Regions from separate parts of the Rhizobium sp. SVR5-2C genome, predicted to be linked through region 1. Evidence: riboswitches for the same ligand, from Rfam matches in the RefSeq annotation. Region 1 holds a riboswitch; each other region holds the start of a gene.
The links. Region 1 has a riboswitch for thiamine pyrophosphate ahead of thiB (thiamine ABC transporter substrate binding subunit). Riboswitches for the same ligand answer to the same signal wherever they lie in the genome.
Positions count from the first base shown of each region.

Region 2: it holds a riboswitch for thiamine pyrophosphate, as region 1 does, so the genes downstream of both, thiM (hydroxyethylthiazole kinase) here and thiB (thiamine ABC transporter substrate binding subunit) in region 1, are expected to answer to the same signal.
Region 3: it holds a riboswitch for thiamine pyrophosphate, as region 1 does, so the genes downstream of both, thiC (phosphomethylpyrimidine synthase ThiC) here and thiB (thiamine ABC transporter substrate binding subunit) in region 1, are expected to answer to the same signal.

Region 1 is NZ_JBNDHT010000025.1:25,376-31,273, forward strand. Features, by position in the region: gene ACPYOI_RS09845 (thiamine ABC transporter ATP-binding protein) at 1-478, opposite strand, end outside; gene thiP (thiamine/thiamine pyrophosphate ABC transporter permease ThiP) at 465-2,096, opposite strand; gene thiB (thiamine ABC transporter substrate binding subunit) at 2,096-3,118, opposite strand; TPP riboswitch at 3,166-3,279, opposite strand; gene ACPYOI_RS09860 (MDR family MFS transporter) at 3,334-4,872, opposite strand; gene ACPYOI_RS09865 (MarR family winged helix-turn-helix transcriptional regulator) at 4,990-5,517, shown strand; gene ACPYOI_RS09870 (thiamine diphosphokinase) at 5,560-5,898, shown strand, end outside.
Region 2 is NZ_JBNDHT010000074.1:7,882-13,779, reverse strand. Features, by position in the region: gene ACPYOI_RS20570 (3-oxoacyl-ACP reductase) at 34-798, opposite strand; gene thiD (bifunctional hydroxymethylpyrimidine kinase/phosphomethylpyrimidine kinase) at 811-1,611, opposite strand; gene thiE (thiamine phosphate synthase) at 1,608-2,243, opposite strand; gene thiM (hydroxyethylthiazole kinase) at 2,240-3,043, opposite strand; TPP riboswitch at 3,097-3,193, opposite strand; gene ACPYOI_RS20550 (cupin domain-containing protein) at 3,345-3,821, opposite strand; gene ACPYOI_RS20545 (O-antigen ligase family protein) at 4,421-5,395, shown strand; gene ACPYOI_RS20540 (HAD family hydrolase) at 5,400-5,898, opposite strand, start outside.
Region 3 is NZ_JBNDHT010000048.1:7,094-12,991, reverse strand. Features, by position in the region: gene ACPYOI_RS15740 (ABC transporter permease) at 1-752, opposite strand, end outside; gene ACPYOI_RS15735 (ANTAR domain-containing response regulator) at 752-1,333, opposite strand; gene ACPYOI_RS15730 (transporter substrate-binding protein) at 1,330-2,463, opposite strand; TPP riboswitch at 2,712-2,823, shown strand; gene thiC (phosphomethylpyrimidine synthase ThiC) at 2,917-4,743, shown strand; gene thiO (glycine oxidase ThiO) at 4,745-5,713, shown strand; gene thiS (sulfur carrier protein ThiS) at 5,710-5,898, shown strand, end outside.

The DNA.
Region 1 (5,898 bases):
GCAAGAGGACGGCCCGCTTGCGCACAAGTGCCCGCGCAAATGCGGCCCGCTGCCGCTCGCCGCCTGAAAGCGTTGCGGGCAAGCGCCTTTCGAAACCGGCGAGGCCAACCTTTTCCAGCGCTTGGGAGATGGTTCTCCGGTCTTCGACCCTAAGCCTCAGTGCAGGATCGATACCGAGCCCGACATTGGTCAGGATATCGAGATGCGCGAAGAGATTGTTGTCCTGGAAGACGACTGAGACCGGGCGTTCGGCGGGATGGGCTGCTGTTACGTCTCTGCCATGCATCAGCACGCGGCCGCTATCGGGCTTTTCGAAACCTGCGAGCAGATTGAGAAAAGTCGTCTTTCCGGAGCCGGACGGGCCGCTCACGGCAATGATCCGGCCTGCCGGGAGGTGGCAGTCGAATTGAAAAACGTGCGCGCCGAGCTTCAGCCGGACGTTCTGCATTGCGATCCCGGCTTGGTCAGCGGCCACCATTCTCGCTCCCTTGTTTTGACTGCCCCGCGGTTCCGGCGACGGTCAGCAGCAGGCAGATCATGCCGAGGATCAATGCAAGACCGTCGGCGTCGTTCGTCCGGTAGCTACCCATGCGGCTATAGACGAGCCAAGGCAATGTGACGAAGCCTTCGGAGCCAAAGAGCGCAACGGCGCCAAGATCGCCGAGCGAGAGCGCCATGGCGAATGACAGCGCAGTCAGCAGAGGCTTCCTCAACCCCGGCCAATCGATAAGTTTCCATCGCGCGGTGCCAGTAATGCCCAGGCTTGCCACCAGTTTCTGCGTCCGGCGCTGGTGCACGACATAGGCCGGCTCCAGCACTCGCATGACAAAGGGCAGTGCCATCAGCATGTTGATGAGAACGACGATCAGCGGCGCGAAACGCGACGCATCGCCGAAGGGTCGAAGTGCCATGAACCATCCGGTCGCGAGCACAACCGGCGGCACCAGCAGGATCATCGCCGAGGCGCTGCCCATGGCTGTGAAAAAGGACTTGCTGGCAACGCCGCGGCGCCGCGCCGAGGCGATGGCATGCCGGGCGCGAATGATGGCCATCGATAGGATGATGGAGAGCAAAGCCGCCGAAAGCGAAATCGCGAAGCTCATTCCCGCTGACCGCCAGAAGATCTGTTCCCTCAGCAGCTTCAAGAGATCGGCGCGCAGCCCCGCCGTGATGACAGAGACGAGCGGAAGGCCGAGAAAGAGCACGGCAATCAATAAAATCAGGGCGTCGGTCACTCTTGCGCTCCCGCCATCCAGCCGCTTGATGTCCTTCCCTGTGGTCAAGCCTTCATCCGCGGCGGGCGGAACAAAGGACATTGCGCCGAGGATCATCGCGGTCAGCGCGATCTGCAGGAGTGACAGAGCGATTGCGCGGCCAGGATCGAAATCGAAGCGCAGCGACTGATAGATCGCAACCTCGATCGTCGTCGCGGCCGGCCCGCCACCGAGGGTCAGGACCAACGTAAAGCTGGTGGCACACAGCATGAAGATCAGCCCGGCGATCCCGGCGATGAGTGGGCGGATCGCCGGCCATTCGATGAAGCGGAAGATTGAAGGCGGGCGCATGCCGAGACTGCTTGCCATCAGCCAGTATTCCGATGGTACTCGCTCGAGACCGGCGAGCATCAGCCGGCAGGCAAGCGGCAGATTGAAGAAGACGTGAGCGAGGAGAATGCCGGTCAACCCATAGATGCTCACGGGTTCGGCAAGTCCAAGCTGCATCAGCAGCGCATTCAGCAGCCCCTGCCTGCCCCATATGCCAATCAGTCCCAGCGCGCCGATCAGCACGGGCAGCCCCATTGGGACCGCCATCAGACGAATGATCCAGATGCGGCCGGCAAAATGCGGCTGGCGGGCGAGCGCGCGTGCGACCGGGATCGCAAGGATGATGGAAAGCGCGGTTGAAAGCAGTGCCTGCAGCACTGTAAAGCGCAGCACCCGGAGGATATACGGGTCGAGAAGAATGCCGGCGACGGCTGATCCGCCACCGGCAAGAAGCAACGAGAACGCTGCGAGGCCGACGAACAACCCGATGGCGGCGAGGCCGACCGCCCCGCCGGTCAATGCACGTTGTCGCTCGGCCGCGGTCTGCAGCATCAGTTCATGCTCATGGCCGTAAGCCACTCGTCGATCCAGACCTTGCGGTTCCGGGCAACCTCGTCAGGGCTCATCAGAAAGGTCTTGGAGGGCTTGACGAGTTTATCGAAGGCATCCGGCAACGGCGCGGAGGTGGCGGAAACCGGCATCATCCAGTTGTTCGTCGGGATCGTATCCTGGAAGCCGGGCGTCACCATGAATTTCAGGAAGTCGCGGGCGAGATCCTTGTGCGGCGCGTTCTTCAGCAGGCCTGCGACTTCGATCTGGATGTAATGACCTTCCGAAAACGCAGCGGCCTGATAGCGATCGGTATTTTCGGCGACCATGTGATAGGCCGGAGACGTGGTGTAGGAGAGAACCATCGGAGCTTCGCCCTTGGTGAACAAGCCGTAAGCCTCCGACCAGCCAGGCGTCACCGTCAGGATGCGGTTCTTCAGCTTAGCCCAGGCTTCCGGCGCCTTGTCGCCATAGACGGCCTTAACCCAGAGCAGCAGGCCGAGGCCCGGCGTGGAGGTTCGCGGATCCTCGATGACGAGCTTTTGCGAAGGATCGCCCTCGACCAGATCCTTCATGCTCTGCGGCGGGTTCTTGATCGCCTGGGTGTCGTAGACGATGGCGAAGTGGCCGTAGTCGTAGGGAACGAAGACATCGTCCTTGAAGCCACCAAGCACCTTCAGCGCACTTGCATCGATACCGCTTGCGTCGAAGAGGCCGGTCTCCTTGGCTTCGGTGATGAGGTTGGTGTCGATGCCGAGCACGACGTCGGCTTTGGTTGAGGCGCCTTCCAGCTTCAAACGCGAAAGCAATGCGACGCCATCGGCGACGCTGACGAAATTGATCGTGCACCCGCATGTTTTCTCGAAAGCTTCCTTGACCTTCGGGCCCGGTCCCCATTCGGACGTGAAACTTTCATAGGTATAGATGGTGAGCGTCTTTTCCGCAGCGTGAGCGGCCGTCAAGCCGAGTGTCGCGGCGAAGAATGCTGCGGTCAGCGAAGCGATGATCGATGTGCGGCCGGACATGGCGCGCCTCCTCCTTGGTTTCGTTTGAGCGGGAAAAGGGCGTTGCCGAATGTCACGCGTCTAATCCCTCCGCCGGTGTTAACCGGATCAGGTTCCGCGGGTTGGCTGTAAGCCTCTCAGCCGGGTGTCCTTGCGGACATCCTGCACCCCGTTAGAGCGTCGGCAGATGTATCGCCATGAAGGCTTTATGACAAGGGCGAAGGGCGCCCTTGCAACTATTCGGCGGCTTCCGCGGCCGCTGTCGAATTTGCCGCTTTGCTCTCCGCGCGCGGGAGCTGAACCGGCTTTAGCATGACCGCTGCCAAAAGGCCGATAAGGGCGATGGCACAAGAGGTCATGAAGAGCGGCGAGAAAGCGGCGGCATAGGCATCGGCGACGGCTTGGCGGCTTGCTTCGGGGAGGGCTGCCAGCATCTTCGGCGTCAGCTCCGTGATATTGGCAACCCCTGGAATGGATTGCCCGGCATTGGAGAGTTGCGAAGCGATGATTGCACCGTAGATCGAAATTGCGATCGACGCGCCCCCCATGCGCGACAGTGTCACCGAGCCAGTCGCCGCGCCAACGTCACGCGGCGGCGCGGCATTCTGCACCCCGATGACCGGCACCTGCTGAGCAAGACCGATGCCGATGCCATGCAGCGCCAGGATCGCGCCGATCAAGGCAATCGGTGTTCCCGCATGGACCTGCGAGATCAGAGCAAAGGCAATCGCGCTGCAGCTGAAGCTCGCAATCGCGAAGGGCTTGTAGCGCCCGGTTATCGAGATGATGCGCCCGGCGGAGAGCGAGCCGCAGACCAGCCCAGTCGTCAGAAGAACGAAGAGCAGCCCGGCTTGCGAGGGCGAGAGGCCGGTCGTCGTCTGCAGAAAGAGGGCAAAGTAGTTCACCATGCCGATTGCTATGCCGCCGCTCATAACGGAGATCACCAAGAGCAGGCTGAAGACGGGATTGCGAAAAAGGGTCAAGGGAACGATCGGCTCCGGTGCGCGGCGCTCGACGAAGATCCAGGCAATGGCACAGACGATGCCGAACCCAACAATGGCGAGGCTTAGCGGCGAAATGAGGGAGCCGAAAAGCTCGCTGCCATCGGCCGTCATCACGATGCTGGTGGTCGTCAGCGCCAAGAGGATGGCGCCGGCATAGTCAATTTTCGGGCGACGCTGCGGCTTGCGGTAGGGCAGCATGAGCGCAAGGCCCACGAGGACCACAAACCCGATCGGCACGTTGACCAGAAAGATCGAACGCCAGCCGAAAAGCTCGCTCATCATGCCGCCAAGCACCGGTCCGATGGCGCTGGAGGCCATCAGGGTGAGGCTGGAATAGCTTTGGTAGCGGGCCCGTTCGCGCGGTTCGAAGAGATCGGCGTTGACGGCGAAGATCGAAACCATGATGCCGCCACCGCCGAGCCCCTGCAGAACGCGCGCCGCGATCAGGGTATTCATGGAGACGGCCAAACCGCACACGGCGGAGCCGAAGGTGAACAAGGCAATCGCCGCCATCATCACATATTTTCGGCCGAAGAGATCGCCGAGCTTGCCGTAAACAGGCATGACGGCGCTGAGCGACAGCAAATAGGCCGAGCCGATCCAGCCGAAGCGTTCGAGATGGCCGAACTCGCCGACGATCGTCGGCAACGCCGTGGATACGATCTGATTGTCGAGCATCGCCATGAACATGGAGATCATTAAAAAGAAGAAGAGGATGAGCCGCCGCCGGTGATCGGTCACGAGCGGTGCGGGCGCTAATTGCATATTCATGAGGAAACTTTCTGGCTTTGATTAGCAAATTTATGTGCTATTAGCATATAAATGTCAATGACAGATGAGTGACATTTGCATATTCTCATCTGCCACAAGCTCTGTTATGATTTGCGAATGAATGAAACCATGACCAGACCTGCCGAACTCGACCAGGATTCGCCGGATGCCATCGGCGTGCCGCGCATAGGCCGCAGCATGACTCGCCTGCGCCTGATGACCGGCCGCCGGCTGATCGGAAGATTAGCGATAGAGAGTGTGGCGCCCGGTCTCGAACTCTCGCACCTCGATGTCCTCGACGCGCTCCGCCGGACCCAGACGACCGGCGAAGTCACGGTTGGTACCATCGCCGAGATGCTGCGCATCGATCCGTCGCGTGCCAGCCGCATCGTCGCAGATATGGTCAGCCGCAACGTGCTTCGCCGCAAAGCGTCCCAGGCAGACGCGCGGCGCATCATCGTCGTCTTGACCCCGCTCGGACAGCGGCTCCTTTCGGAGATCCGGGCACAGAAATTGTCGTTCATTTCGGAGATTGTCGCCGACTGGCCGACGAAAGATGTCGAAGACTTTGCGGCGCTCTTCGAGCGTTTCATCGACGGCTATGAGGAGGTCTTCCTGTCGCGCGACAAGGACACGCCCGGCTGATCACTGCCCCTTTCCCTTGACCCCCGCTTTGCGCTATGGGCAATGCCCATGAGCCAATCCATCTTCACGATCCTGCTCGGCGGTGAACTCATCCTGACCGAACGTCTGCGCGGCGCCGTCCTCGGCAGCCGCTTTATCGCGGCCGATGGCGGCATGCGACATGCGGCAGCGCTTGGTGTGGTGCCTGAGCTTTGGGTGGGAGATTTCGACTCCACGCCGGCCGATCTTGCAGGCGCTTTTCCGGATGTTCCGAGGCAACCCTACCCGACGGCCAAGGCTGCCACGGACGGCGAGATCGCGGTTTCCGAGGCGATCGCGCGCGGTGCCAGACGGCTGGTCCTTGCCGGGGCGCTCAGCGGCGAGCGTTCGGATCACGCGCTG
Region 2 (5,898 bases), on a different contig from region 1:
GCAAGAGTGCGAGACCGGCGGTATGCAGGCGCTCTAGCCGAAGACAAGTCCACCGTCGACGATGAGGTTTTGGCCGGTTACGGCGCGTGCCCAGGGGCTTGCGAAGAAAAGGACCGCATCGGCCGCTTCTTCCGGTGTCGTGACGCGGCGAAGCGGCGTGCTCGCTGCGATCAGATCGAAGACGGCCCCAGGGGTGGCACTGCTTGCATCCGTTGTGCGCAACAGCCCCCCGGAAACCATGTTCACCGTGATGCCGAGCGGTCCGAGCTCAGCCGCCGCCGTCCGCGTCAGCGAAAGCAATGCGCCCTTGGCGGCCGTGTAGTCATGATAGGGTACTACCGGGTTCTGGAAGAGGTTGGTGCCGATCGTGACAAGGCGGCCGAAGCCCGCGGCAGCCATCGCTGGACGGGCGGCCTGAATGAGGTTCAACGCGCCTTTCACCGCGGTGTCGAGCTGCGAGGTCATCCCCTCCCAGGTGATCTGGTCGAGTTTGGGGCGGGCATCGCCGTTGAAGCTGAAGTCCGCGAGTGCGTTGTGAACGATCGTCGTCGGCGCGCCGAAGGCCGCAGTGACGTCGTCTACGAGCTGTTTCACCTGGCAGGCATCGCGGACATCCGCCTGGAATGCTCTCGCCCGGCTGCCAAGCTTCAAGGCAAGCGTCTCGGCTTCCTTTCCGCTGGCGCGATAATTGACGGCAACCTTTGCGCCTTCGCGAATGAAAGCCGTTGCGATTGCGGCACCGAAGCCGCGTCCGGCGCCGGTGACGATGACTGTCTGCTCGCTGATCGGCAGGCTCATTTGAATATCCTTTTACTTCCAGAGCTGATGAAAATGCTGAACCGGACCGTGACCCTCGCCGACGCTAAGCGAATCTGCCGAAGCAACGGCCTCAGCCAGGTAGTGCTTGGCCGTGGTCACGGCATTTTTCAGCAGTGCACCCTTTGCCAGTTCGGCGGCAAGCGCGCTCGACAGCGTGCAGCCGGTGCCGTGGGTGTTCTTCGTAGGGACCCGCGATGCCTCGTACCAGGTGATGCCGTTTTCGCTCGCGAGCACATCGGGGCTCTCCGCGCCCTCAAGATGTCCGCCTTTGACGAGAACGGCAGCGGGGCCGAGGGCGCGAAGCCTTTCCGCTTGCAGCGCCATGGCCTCACGGGTTTCGGCCGGCCTCTCTCCAAGAAGGGCTGCCGCTTCAGGCAGATTGGGGGTGAGCAGCGTTGCGAGCGGCAGAAGGCGGCTCTTGAGGACGTCGATCGCCGTAACGTCGAGCAGGGCCGCACCTCCCTTGGCGATCATCACCGGATCGAGGACAACGGGAACGCCGCGGTGCGGCGAAAGCGCATCGGCGACAGCTTCGGCAATCGGCGCATTGGCAATCATGCCGATCTTGACAGCATCGACGCGGACATCGGCGAAGACCATGCGGATCTGTTCGGCGACGAATTCGGGCGGGACGAGATGGACGCCGGAAACGCCGCGCGTATTCTGCGCCGTCAACGCCGTCAGAACGGCCATGCCGTAGGTACCTCGCGCAGAAAAGGCCTTGAGATCAGCCTGGATGCCTGCGCCGCCCGAAGGGTCGGAGCCGGCGATGGAAAGAACGTTGTAGATCATGCGCCTGCCTTTCTGATGGCTTCGGCAATGCCGGCAGCGGCTTGCCGCGGATCGGGCATCCCACAGATGGCGGAAACCACCGCGAGGCCCTTGGCCCCTGCCGCAAGGACCGGACCGGTATGGCTCGCCTTGAGGCCGCCGATCGCGACTGCCGGTACGGGGCAGGCTTTCACCAGCGCCGCCAATCCGTCGATGCCGATCGGCGGCTCGTGATCCGGCTTGGTCGATGTGGCGAAGACAGGGCCTATGCCGGCGTAGTCGATGATCGCGGGATCGACGGCCGCCGCCAGCTCTTCGGTTTCGACCGAAAGACCAAGGATCATCGATGGGCCAATGCGCTCACGGGCGTTGCGGGCGTGCATGTCGTTCTGGCCGACATGCAGTCCATCCGCACCGATCGCAATTGCGGCTTCGACGTCGTCGTTGACGATCAAAAGCGCGCCCGTTCCGGTAAGCGCCGCTTTCAGTGCCCTGCCGGTCTCGATCATGCTTGCCGTAGCGGCATGTTTGTCCCGAAGCTGTACGATGGTCGCCCCTCCGGAAACTGCGGCGCGGGCCGTTTCGACCATGCCGATGCCGGCGCAAAGGTCTCGATCGAGAACGAGATAGAGAGAAAGATCGAAGCGCTTCATGCCGCCGTCACCCGCGCTTCCGCATCAAGCGTCGCAGCGTCCAACCCAGCAAGCGCGTCAAGGAAACGCCATCCGAAAGAGCCCGGACCGTCCGCCCGGGCTGCAGCCTTTTCGCCTGCGACCGCAAAACTGGCGAGCGCCGCCACGGTGGCGTCGAAAGGTTCATCAGGGACCGTCGCGGCGAAGGCCCCGACGAGGCAGGTCAGCGAGCAGCCGAGAGCCGTAACTTGTGGCATCAGTGGCGATCCGCCCGCAATTCGACAGGCCCTCGTTCCATCGGTGACGAAATCGACCGCTCCGGTGACGGCTACTACGCTGCCGTATTGTCTGGCGAGGCTGCGCGCGGCCTCTTCCGCCTGCTCGACCGGGTCACGGCTGTCGACGCCCTGGCCGCGGCTCTCGCCGCCGCCGAGCGCGATGATCTCCGACGCGTTACCTCGAATGATCGCCGGCTTCAGGTCCAGAAGCAGCGCCACGGCTTGCCGGCGGAAACCGGTTGCATAATGGGCAACCGGATCGAGAACCCAAGGCTTGCCGTTTGCTACCGCCGATCTGGCCGCATTTTGCATACCCTTCAGCCAATTCGCGGACAGCGTTCCGATGTTGATGGTCAGCGCGCCGGCGATCGCGGCAAACTCGCCGGCTTCCTCTTCGGCATGGACCATGGCGGGGGAGGCGCCTGCGGCGAGCACAACGTTGGCCGCGATATTCATCGCGACATAGTTGGTGATGCAATGAACGAGCGGCGCCGAAGCGCGCATTGCTGCAAGGAGTTTTCCAGGCGAGTTTTGTGTCTGCATTTTGCCCCTTTTCCGACGGGGCAAAGACGCGTGGAGCCTGGCCAACAAGAAGAAAGGGGCTCCGAGCGACTCCCTCCGCCGGCATGATCCGGTTCAGGTTCGAAGGGTGCTTCTCAGCCCGTCTTGCAACGAACGCCCCTGTCTCTCACTGCGATCTTCATCGCAGACAAACGCCCGGCTGTCACCTCGAAAATGTGCATGCCTGCTCTGTGAACGTGGAGCCGGCACCAATATGGCCCAGGGCTGTCGGATTGACGGAAGCGCTGGCTGCGTAGTCCGGTTGCGAGAGAGCCCGATACATTCAGGTTCTGTGAACAGGGTCTATCCAGCGCACCTCTTCGGGCTTTTCCGCAGGCTCGATGTCCAGATTCACGACGATGGGCTCCTGGCCGGAGCGGACAATCACGCACTCGAGCATGTCATCGCGGCTGGCGTTGATTTCCTGATGCGGAACATAAGGCGGGACGTAGATGAAATCGCCGGGGCCGGCCTCTGCGACGAACTCGAGATTCTCGCCCCAGCGCATCCGCGCCTTGCCTTTGACGACATAGATAATGCTCTCGAGATCGCCGTGATGGTGCGGGCCTGTTTTGGCATTGGCATGAATTGTCACCGTTCCGGCCCAGATTTTTTCCGCACCGGCACGCGCTTGGTTGACCGCGGCCGCGCGGTTCATGCCGGGTGTCTGCGCCGTATTCGGATCGAGCGAATTACCCGGAATCACCTTCACCCCCTGTTCGCGCCAGTCGATAGGTCCGTGCTCGTGGTCATGCGACATATTCTTCTCTCCGTGTTATGAAAACAGGCTCCAATGACGCGAAACAAGAGGCCTAGCCAGGCACCAAGGCGGAGATGCCCTGCTGGGCTAGCACGTGGTGGCCCTCTCCGGCTTGCTTAAAGGCCGTGAAGCCTGCGTCTCGCAACTTGTGCTTAATGGTACATGCATTGATGCGCCGCGTGTCAACCTCACAGGGAATGGCGTTCTGACATTTTTCGGAAGTGATCGGGGCTAACCCGATTAGGTGACGATACTTCGCTCTCAGGTAATTTAGAATAGTCTGGACGGCGGAGGAGTTAGCGATGAACTCAAATGATGTTACATCGGCTGGCGAACTCAGTGAGCCCACATATGCTCACGAGCAGCCTACAGGCGCGTCATTCTCCCGGTCTATCGAGTCATATGCATTTTTCGCGGCGATATTTTTCTGCTCGATGAATTACTTCCGAACTGATTACGTATATTTCACCGTCGCTGACCTGGCTTTCCTGGTTTGCTTCTCGTTTGCCGCCATAAACGGGCATATCGCGATCGATTCCCTCGGCAGACAGAGTACAGCGGTTTGGTGCTTCGGGCTTGCTTTGCTGCTTCTAGGACTGATGGCAAGCAGCATCGCAAGCCCAGCGCCGGATCGCGGGCTTATCGTCGTTCTGCAATATTTTTATGCCTATTTCATCATACTGCTCGTGTTGGGGGGAAGGTCCTACGAAGAACTCGTCACCGCCGCGAAACTCTACGTTCTTTCGATAGTCACCATTTGCCTTCAAGGCATCTATCTCATTCACGTCGTAGGAGCGAAGAATACGCAATTCGTCAGCGGAAACGGGCGTTTCAGCGGTTTCATGGAGAGGGAGAACGAATGCGCCGCCGTAATCGCACTGGCGGTCCCAATCCTGTTCCTGCTCGTGTCGTTGGGCAAGATCAACAGGCTTGTCGCGTTCGTTGCGTTCGCCCTCCTGGCATATGGCCTTCTCCTGACCGGCTCGAACACGGGACTTCTTGGCTTCGGCATCGGCATCGGCATCTACCTTTTGTTCAATCTGACGTGGAGAAGGGCTGTGCTTGCCGCAGTGTTCTGCCTCGGCGTGCCACTGATCGTGGAAACACAGATGCATGACTATCTGCCGACAGTTTTCCAAAGGCGCGTGCTGAGCGCCGTTGAGACGGGAGATATCACTCAGGCGGGAACATTCGGCTATCGCATTCAACTCATGCAGGAGGCGTCCGGTCACCTGAGCGAGACGCTCCTGCTGGGTTTCGGAGCGGACCAGTACAGAGAATTCAGTTTCATCGGGCAGCCGGTGCATAATGTTTATCTGCTTCTCTGGACGGAAGGTGGTTTGATCGCTGCGCTCGGCTTCGTCGCGATGTGCCTGAGCGTCATCGGACCGGCAATCAGCGCGGCGCGACTGAAGGGCGGCCTTCGGTACGCGATTTGTATCTTCGCGACACTCGCGGCGCTTTTGGCGATGGCGAATGGGATGCCGCACATGTATGGACGCTTCTGGCCGGTTCCGCTGCTTATACCTGCCGTTCTGGCGCACGCCTTCGTCAGGCAGTCGGAGGATGCTTAGTCCCTTAGCGCTCGTCGCGACGAGCGCGGAGCGCTGCAAGGCATGTATCGAGATCGAGGAGACTTGAGATCACCGCATGGGCCCCATGGTCGGGAATCGAGTGTTCCCGCATATGGATGCGCCCCACGCGCGCAATCTGGATCGTCCACCAACCCAGCTGCCTTGGGGCGATAAAATCCTTTGACGGATTATCGGCGATGTAAACCAGATCCGAGGGCGGCACGCCGGACCATTCCTGCACGGCTTCGAACGCTCTTGGATGCGGCTTCCAGAACTCGCGGCCCCAAGCGTCCGTATAGATGATATGGTCAATAAACTCCTCAAGCTTCAGCGCGTTGACCTTTGCCATTTGTGTTGCGACATAGCCATCGGTTATGAGGGCAGTCCGACCACTCCGTGCGGGATTGCAAAGATATTGCCGTGCATCAGGGGCGAGGGCGATGCGGGGAAGATGGTGCCGGTAGACCTCGACCATTTTGTCGACGAGCGACTGATCGCAGGCC
Region 3 (5,898 bases), on a different contig from region 1:
ATGAACACCAGCCAGGGCGCGTCCTGGAAATAGCTCTGGCTTTCGAAGATGATGTTGCCCCAGGACGGCTGCGGCGGCTGAACGCCGATGCCGAGGAAGGAGAGTGTCGCCTCCAGAAGCACGGTCGTCGCAATGCCGAGCGTTCCCCAGACGATGGCCGTGGGTATCAGGTGGGGCAGGATATGCATGAAGAGCACGCGCAGATGACCGGCGCCGAGTGAGCGTTCAGCCATGATGAAGTCGCGCTCGGCAAGGCCGCGTGTCTCGGTATAGACGATACGCGCGACCTGCACCCAGTTAACGAGCGCAATCACCATCGCGACGATCCATAAACTGGGCTTCAGGAGGGCTGCGAGCACGATCGCCAGCAGCAATGCGGGAAACGCCATCATCAGGTCGGTGAAGCGCATCAGCACGCTGCTTGCGAAGCCGCGGACATAGCCTGCGACGATGCCGATGAAGAGGCCGATCGTGACGGCAATGCCATTTGCCACGAGGCCGATGACCAGCGAGGTTCGGGCACCAAAAAGCAGGCGGGAAAAGAGGTCGCGGCCGAGCGTATCCGTGCCGAGCAGGAACTGTCCGCCCGGCGGCAGCGGCGCGCCCTCCAGCGACAGGCCGTCGAACATCTGCTCTTCCGGGCTGAAAGGTGCTATCAGCGGCGCGGCGATTGCCATCGTCACCACGACGACGACGACCACGAGGCCGATCAGGGCTGCAGGCTGGCGCAGCATGGCTTTGAGTACTCGCATCAGCCAACCTCCGGCAATGGTTCGGCGCCGCCGAGAATGAACGCGGCGATCTGCTCCATCGGCAGGCGCCGGCGCATGGCGCAATCGCGCAGGATCGCATAGGCGCGTTCCTCGTCGAGCCCGCGGGCCGTCATGAGTTTCTCAACGGCGGCATGGACCAGCGGACGAAGCCGCACGCGCTCTTCCAGATATTGCAGCCGTTCGGCATTGTTCTTGCGCTCCTGATAGATGGAGACGGCCATGACGAGCGCGGGATAGACGGCCGATGTTGCGATCGGCTTGGCGATGATTGCTCCAGCACCTTTTTCGAGTGCCCAGGCAATGCGGCCCGGTGCTTCGGAACCGAGCAATGCGACGACCGGGCAGGCCGGATTGGCGCCCGTCCATGGCAGGAGGTCGTCCCAACCCTGATCGGCATCGACAATCACGATCTGAGGGAGTTCGGCGGCGGAAAGCGGAGCCCACTGCAGCGTCGCGCGAATGCCAAGCAGGCGCAGTTGCCGGATCAGCCTTTCGGTGTTGCCATCTTCGCGGTGGATAATCGCGGCATGCCAGCCTGTAAAATTAGGGGTCTCTCTCATGACACCACCCGCAGCTTCGGCGGCGCCTGCTTGTCGCGCCTGGTGAGATAGGGGTCGGCGGCGAGCGGCGGGCGCGAGGCGATGACATCGAAGCCGTTGTTGGGATTGATGCGGCCGAGATGGAAGGGCAGCGCCGCATGATTGGTTTCGGGATCGATCGACAGCGCGCCGAATAGCGTCGGCCAAGTATTGGCGTAGAGTTCTCGGCGTACCGACGGGGGATCGTCGCTGCCTGCGGCGAGGATAGCTTCGGTGCAGAGCTTGACGGCTGTATAGGCACTGGCAAAGACGCTCGAGACGCGCCGTACACGGCCATATCGCTGAGCGACTCGGACTTTGAACGCGGCGTTCTCCGGCGTACCAAGATTGTCGAAATAGGAAGCGGCGCAAAGCTGCCCGACTGCCGCGCCGGCCGCGATTTCATCCAGCTCGCATTCCATCAGGTCGCAGCTGACGACCGGGCAATTTTCAGCACGGAATGCCGGGTCGCGAACCCCAAGCTGTTTGATGGCCTCCAGGAAGGCGTAACTAGAGGGGCCGATCAAATTGTTGAGAATGAAGCTCGGGCGGCGCTGCTCGATGTCCGCGACGATGCGCTCGACAGCCGTTTCCTCGAGTGGCAGGTAGCGCTCGCCGAGAACCTCGCCGTCGGCATTGCTGATAAGTTCGCGGGCGAGACGGTTCATCTCCCAGCCCCAGACGTAGTTCGCTCCAACGAGGTAGGGGCGGGCGCCGAATCGCGGGATGAGATGGTCGAAAAGCGGGATCAGATGCTGGTTCGGACAACCGCCGACATAGATGACATTCTCGTTGGCCTCGAAGCCCTCATAGGGGCACATGTACCAAAGGAGGCCATCGTGTTTTTCCACAAGCGGAATGACTTCCTTGCGGGCGGCAGACGTGATCGTACCGACGATGTGGCGGCATCCGGCACGCAGCAGGTGGCGGGCGCCTTCGAGATAGGCAGAAAGATCGGCGTGCGGATCGAAGAAGACCGGCTCGATCGTTTGCCTGCCTGCCGCGGCGAGCTCCTCCATCGCAAATTCCGCGCCGTCGCGCGCATCGCGGCCCATCGACCCGTAAGGGCCGGTCGTGGAGAAGAGGATGCCGATCTTCAACGTTTTATCCATGCGGAATCCAAAAAACAAAAAACCCCACGACGCGGTCCCATCGGTTGATGGGGCGTCATGAGGCGAAACTGCCCAGCGACTATCGAGGTCATGTAAGCGCGGAGGCAGTGCCTAATCCACAGGCGTGAATAAAATACCGGCAGTTCGGCTTGTCAAGGGCAGCGAGAACACGACTCATGGTTTTGTTGTCGAGGCAGGCAAGATGTTCCATTCGTCTTGACACCAGCGGCGCCCGATCCTAACCTTCACGCATTCACCAGGGGGGTCCCGGCAAGGGGCTGAGATACTGCTGACGTGCGCAGTGACCCGTTGAACCTGATCCAGTTCATACTGGCGTAGGGACGGTGCGAGCGCTCGAAAGGCTTTGGATTCCGCCAAGGAATCCGTGCCGGCGTCTTTCCATCATTCCGGCTGAGGACTGGGTCTCCAAATCGCAACTTGGAGCCTCAAACCATGAATATTGCCGCAAAAATTCCCACCCCGACCGTCACAACCGGCCCGCTGCCGGCATCGCGCAAGATTTACGTTCCGGGGGAGATTCACCCCGATATCCGGGTGCCGATGCGCGAGATCAGCGTTCACCCGACCTCGGGCGAGCCACCGGTCACCGTCTACGATTCCTCCGGCGCCTATACGGTCGAGGGCGCCGATATTCGCATCGAGGAAGGCCTGCCACAGCTTCGGCGGGACTGGGTCCTCGCCCGCGGCGACGTCGAGGCCTATCAGGGCCGCGATGTGCGCCCCGAAGACAACGGCTTTGCCAAAGGCGAACGTTTGACGCCCGAGTTTCCCGCCAAGCGCCAGCCGCTGCGCGCAACGAATGGCAAAGCGGTCACCCAGCTCGCCTATGCGCGCGCCGGCATCATCACGCCGGAGATGGAATTCATCGCCATCCGCGAGAACCTCGGCCGCAAGGCACAGAAAGAGGCCATGGTGCGTGATGGCGAGAGCTTCGGAGCCCATATTCCGGATCACGTCACGCCGGAGTTCGTCCGCCAGGAAGTGGCGGCAGGCAGGGCGATCATTCCCGCCAACATCAACCATCCGGAATCCGAGCCGATGATCATCGGCCGGAACTTCCTGGTGAAGATCAATGCCAATATCGGCAACTCCGCCGTCACCTCGTCGATGGCGGAAGAGGTAGAAAAGATGGTCTGGGCCGCGCGCTGGGGCGCCGATACCGTCATGGACCTTTCGACCGGCCGCAACATTCACAACATTCGCGAATGGATTATCCGCAACTCGCCTCTGCCGATCGGCACCGTGCCGCTCTACCAAGCGCTGGAGAAGGTCGAAGGCATTGCCGAGGACCTGACCTGGGAAATCTACCGCGACACGCTGATCGAGCAGGCGGAGCAGGGGGTCGACTACTTCACCATCCATGCCGGCGTCCGGCTCCACTACATTCCGCTCACCGTCAACCGCGTGACCGGCATCGTCTCGCGCGGCGGCTCGATCATGGCGAAGTGGTGTCTGCATCACCACCGCGAGAGCTTCCTCTACGAACATTTCGAAGAGATCTGCGATATCTGCCGCGCCTATGACGTCTCCTTCTCGCTGGGCGACGGCCTGCGCCCGGGTTCGATTGCCGACGCCAACGATGCCGCGCAGTTCGCCGAGCTCGAGACCCTTGGCGAACTCACGAAGATAGCCTGGGCGAAGGACTGCCAGGTCATGATCGAAGGGCCCGGCCACGTGCCGATGCACAAGATCAAGGAGAACATGGACAAGCAGCTCGCCGTCTGCGGCGAAGCGCCCTTCTATACGCTGGGGCCGCTGACAACCGACATCGCGCCCGGCTACGACCACATCACCTCCGGCATTGGGGCGGCGATGATCGGCTGGTTCGGCACGGCGATGCTCTGCTACGTTACGCCGAAGGAGCACCTTGGCCTGCCGGATCGCAACGACGTCAAGACCGGCGTCATCACCTATAAGATCGCCGCCCATGCAGCCGATCTCGCCAAGGGGCACCCGGCCGCTCAGGTGCGCGACGACGCGCTGTCGCGCGCCCGTTTCGAATTCCGCTGGGAGGACCAGTTCAACCTCTCGCTCGATCCCGAAACGGCACGTTCCTTCCACGATGAGACGCTGCCGAAGGAGGCGCACAAGGTCGCGCACTTCTGCTCGATGTGCGGCCCGAAATTCTGCTCGATGCGGATCTCGCATGACATCCGCGCCGAAGCGCAGAAGGAGGGCTTGGACGCTATGGCGGCTCGCTACCGGGACGGCGGCGATCTCTACATGCCGGTCGATGGCATCAAGCCTTCGGACGGCTGACATGCGCATGCTTGTCAAAGGGGCCGGCGTTGCCGGCCTCACGGTGGCCCATGAGCTTCGCACCCGCGGAGCCGAGGTTACCGTGTTCGACCAGTCTCCGGGATTCCGCCGTGCCGCATCGTGGCTGGCCGGCGGAATGCTGGCGCCCTGGTGCGAGCGGGAAAGTGCGGAGGAAGCTGTGCTCGTGCACGGCCTCGACGCAGCCGACCGGTGGGATGCGATACTGCCGACGGAAGTTCGAAGGAACGGCACGCTCGTGGTGGCGCCCGCGCGCGACCAAAGCGAGTTGCAACGCTTCGCTAGCCGCACTTCAGGTTACGAGTGGCTTCGTGAAGAGGATATTGCCTCGCTGGAACCGGCGCTTGCCGGGCGCTTCAGGCAAGGTTTGTTCTTTTCCCGCGAAGCGCACCTCGACCCGCGCCGAGCGCTGACGATGCTGCGAGAGAAACTGACGATGCAGGGTGTGTCGTTCGTCGGCGAGTGCGCTGACGAGCGCGGCTTCGACGACTGTGTCGACTGCACCGGCGCTGGGCAAATCGGAAAGACGGAGGGCCTGCGAGGCGTCCGCGGCGAAATGCTCTACCTCCAAACCCATGAGGTGACGCTCGACCGTCCGGTTCGTCTCCTGCACCCTCGCATTCCGGTCTATGTCGTCCCCCGTGGCGGCGGGCTTTTCATGATCGGTGCCACGATGATCGAGACCGAGTTCGATGGTCCGGTCTCGGCGCGCTCGTTGATGGAATTGCTGAACGCCGCCTATGCGCTGCACCCCGCGTTTGCCGACGCAACGGTTGTCGAAACCGGCGTCGGCATCCGGCCCGCCTTTCCCGACAACTTCCCCCGCGCGACCCGCGAAGGAAAGGCAGTCGTTGTCAACGGTCTCTATCGCCACGGCTTTCTGCTCGCACCGGCGATGGCCGCCAAAGCCGCGGATCTTGTCTTCAACCCAACTGGAAGGAATGCCCCATGAGACTGATCGTCAATGGTGAGCCTCAGGATATCGCCGCAACGACGCTCTCCGAAGTGCTGACGCTGATGGAATACGAGGGCGATTGGCTGGCGACCGCCGTCAATGGCGAGCTCGTTCACCGGGAGGACCGCTTGGCCCACAGCCTCAATGAGAACGACAGGATAGAAGTCCTGACGCCGATGCAG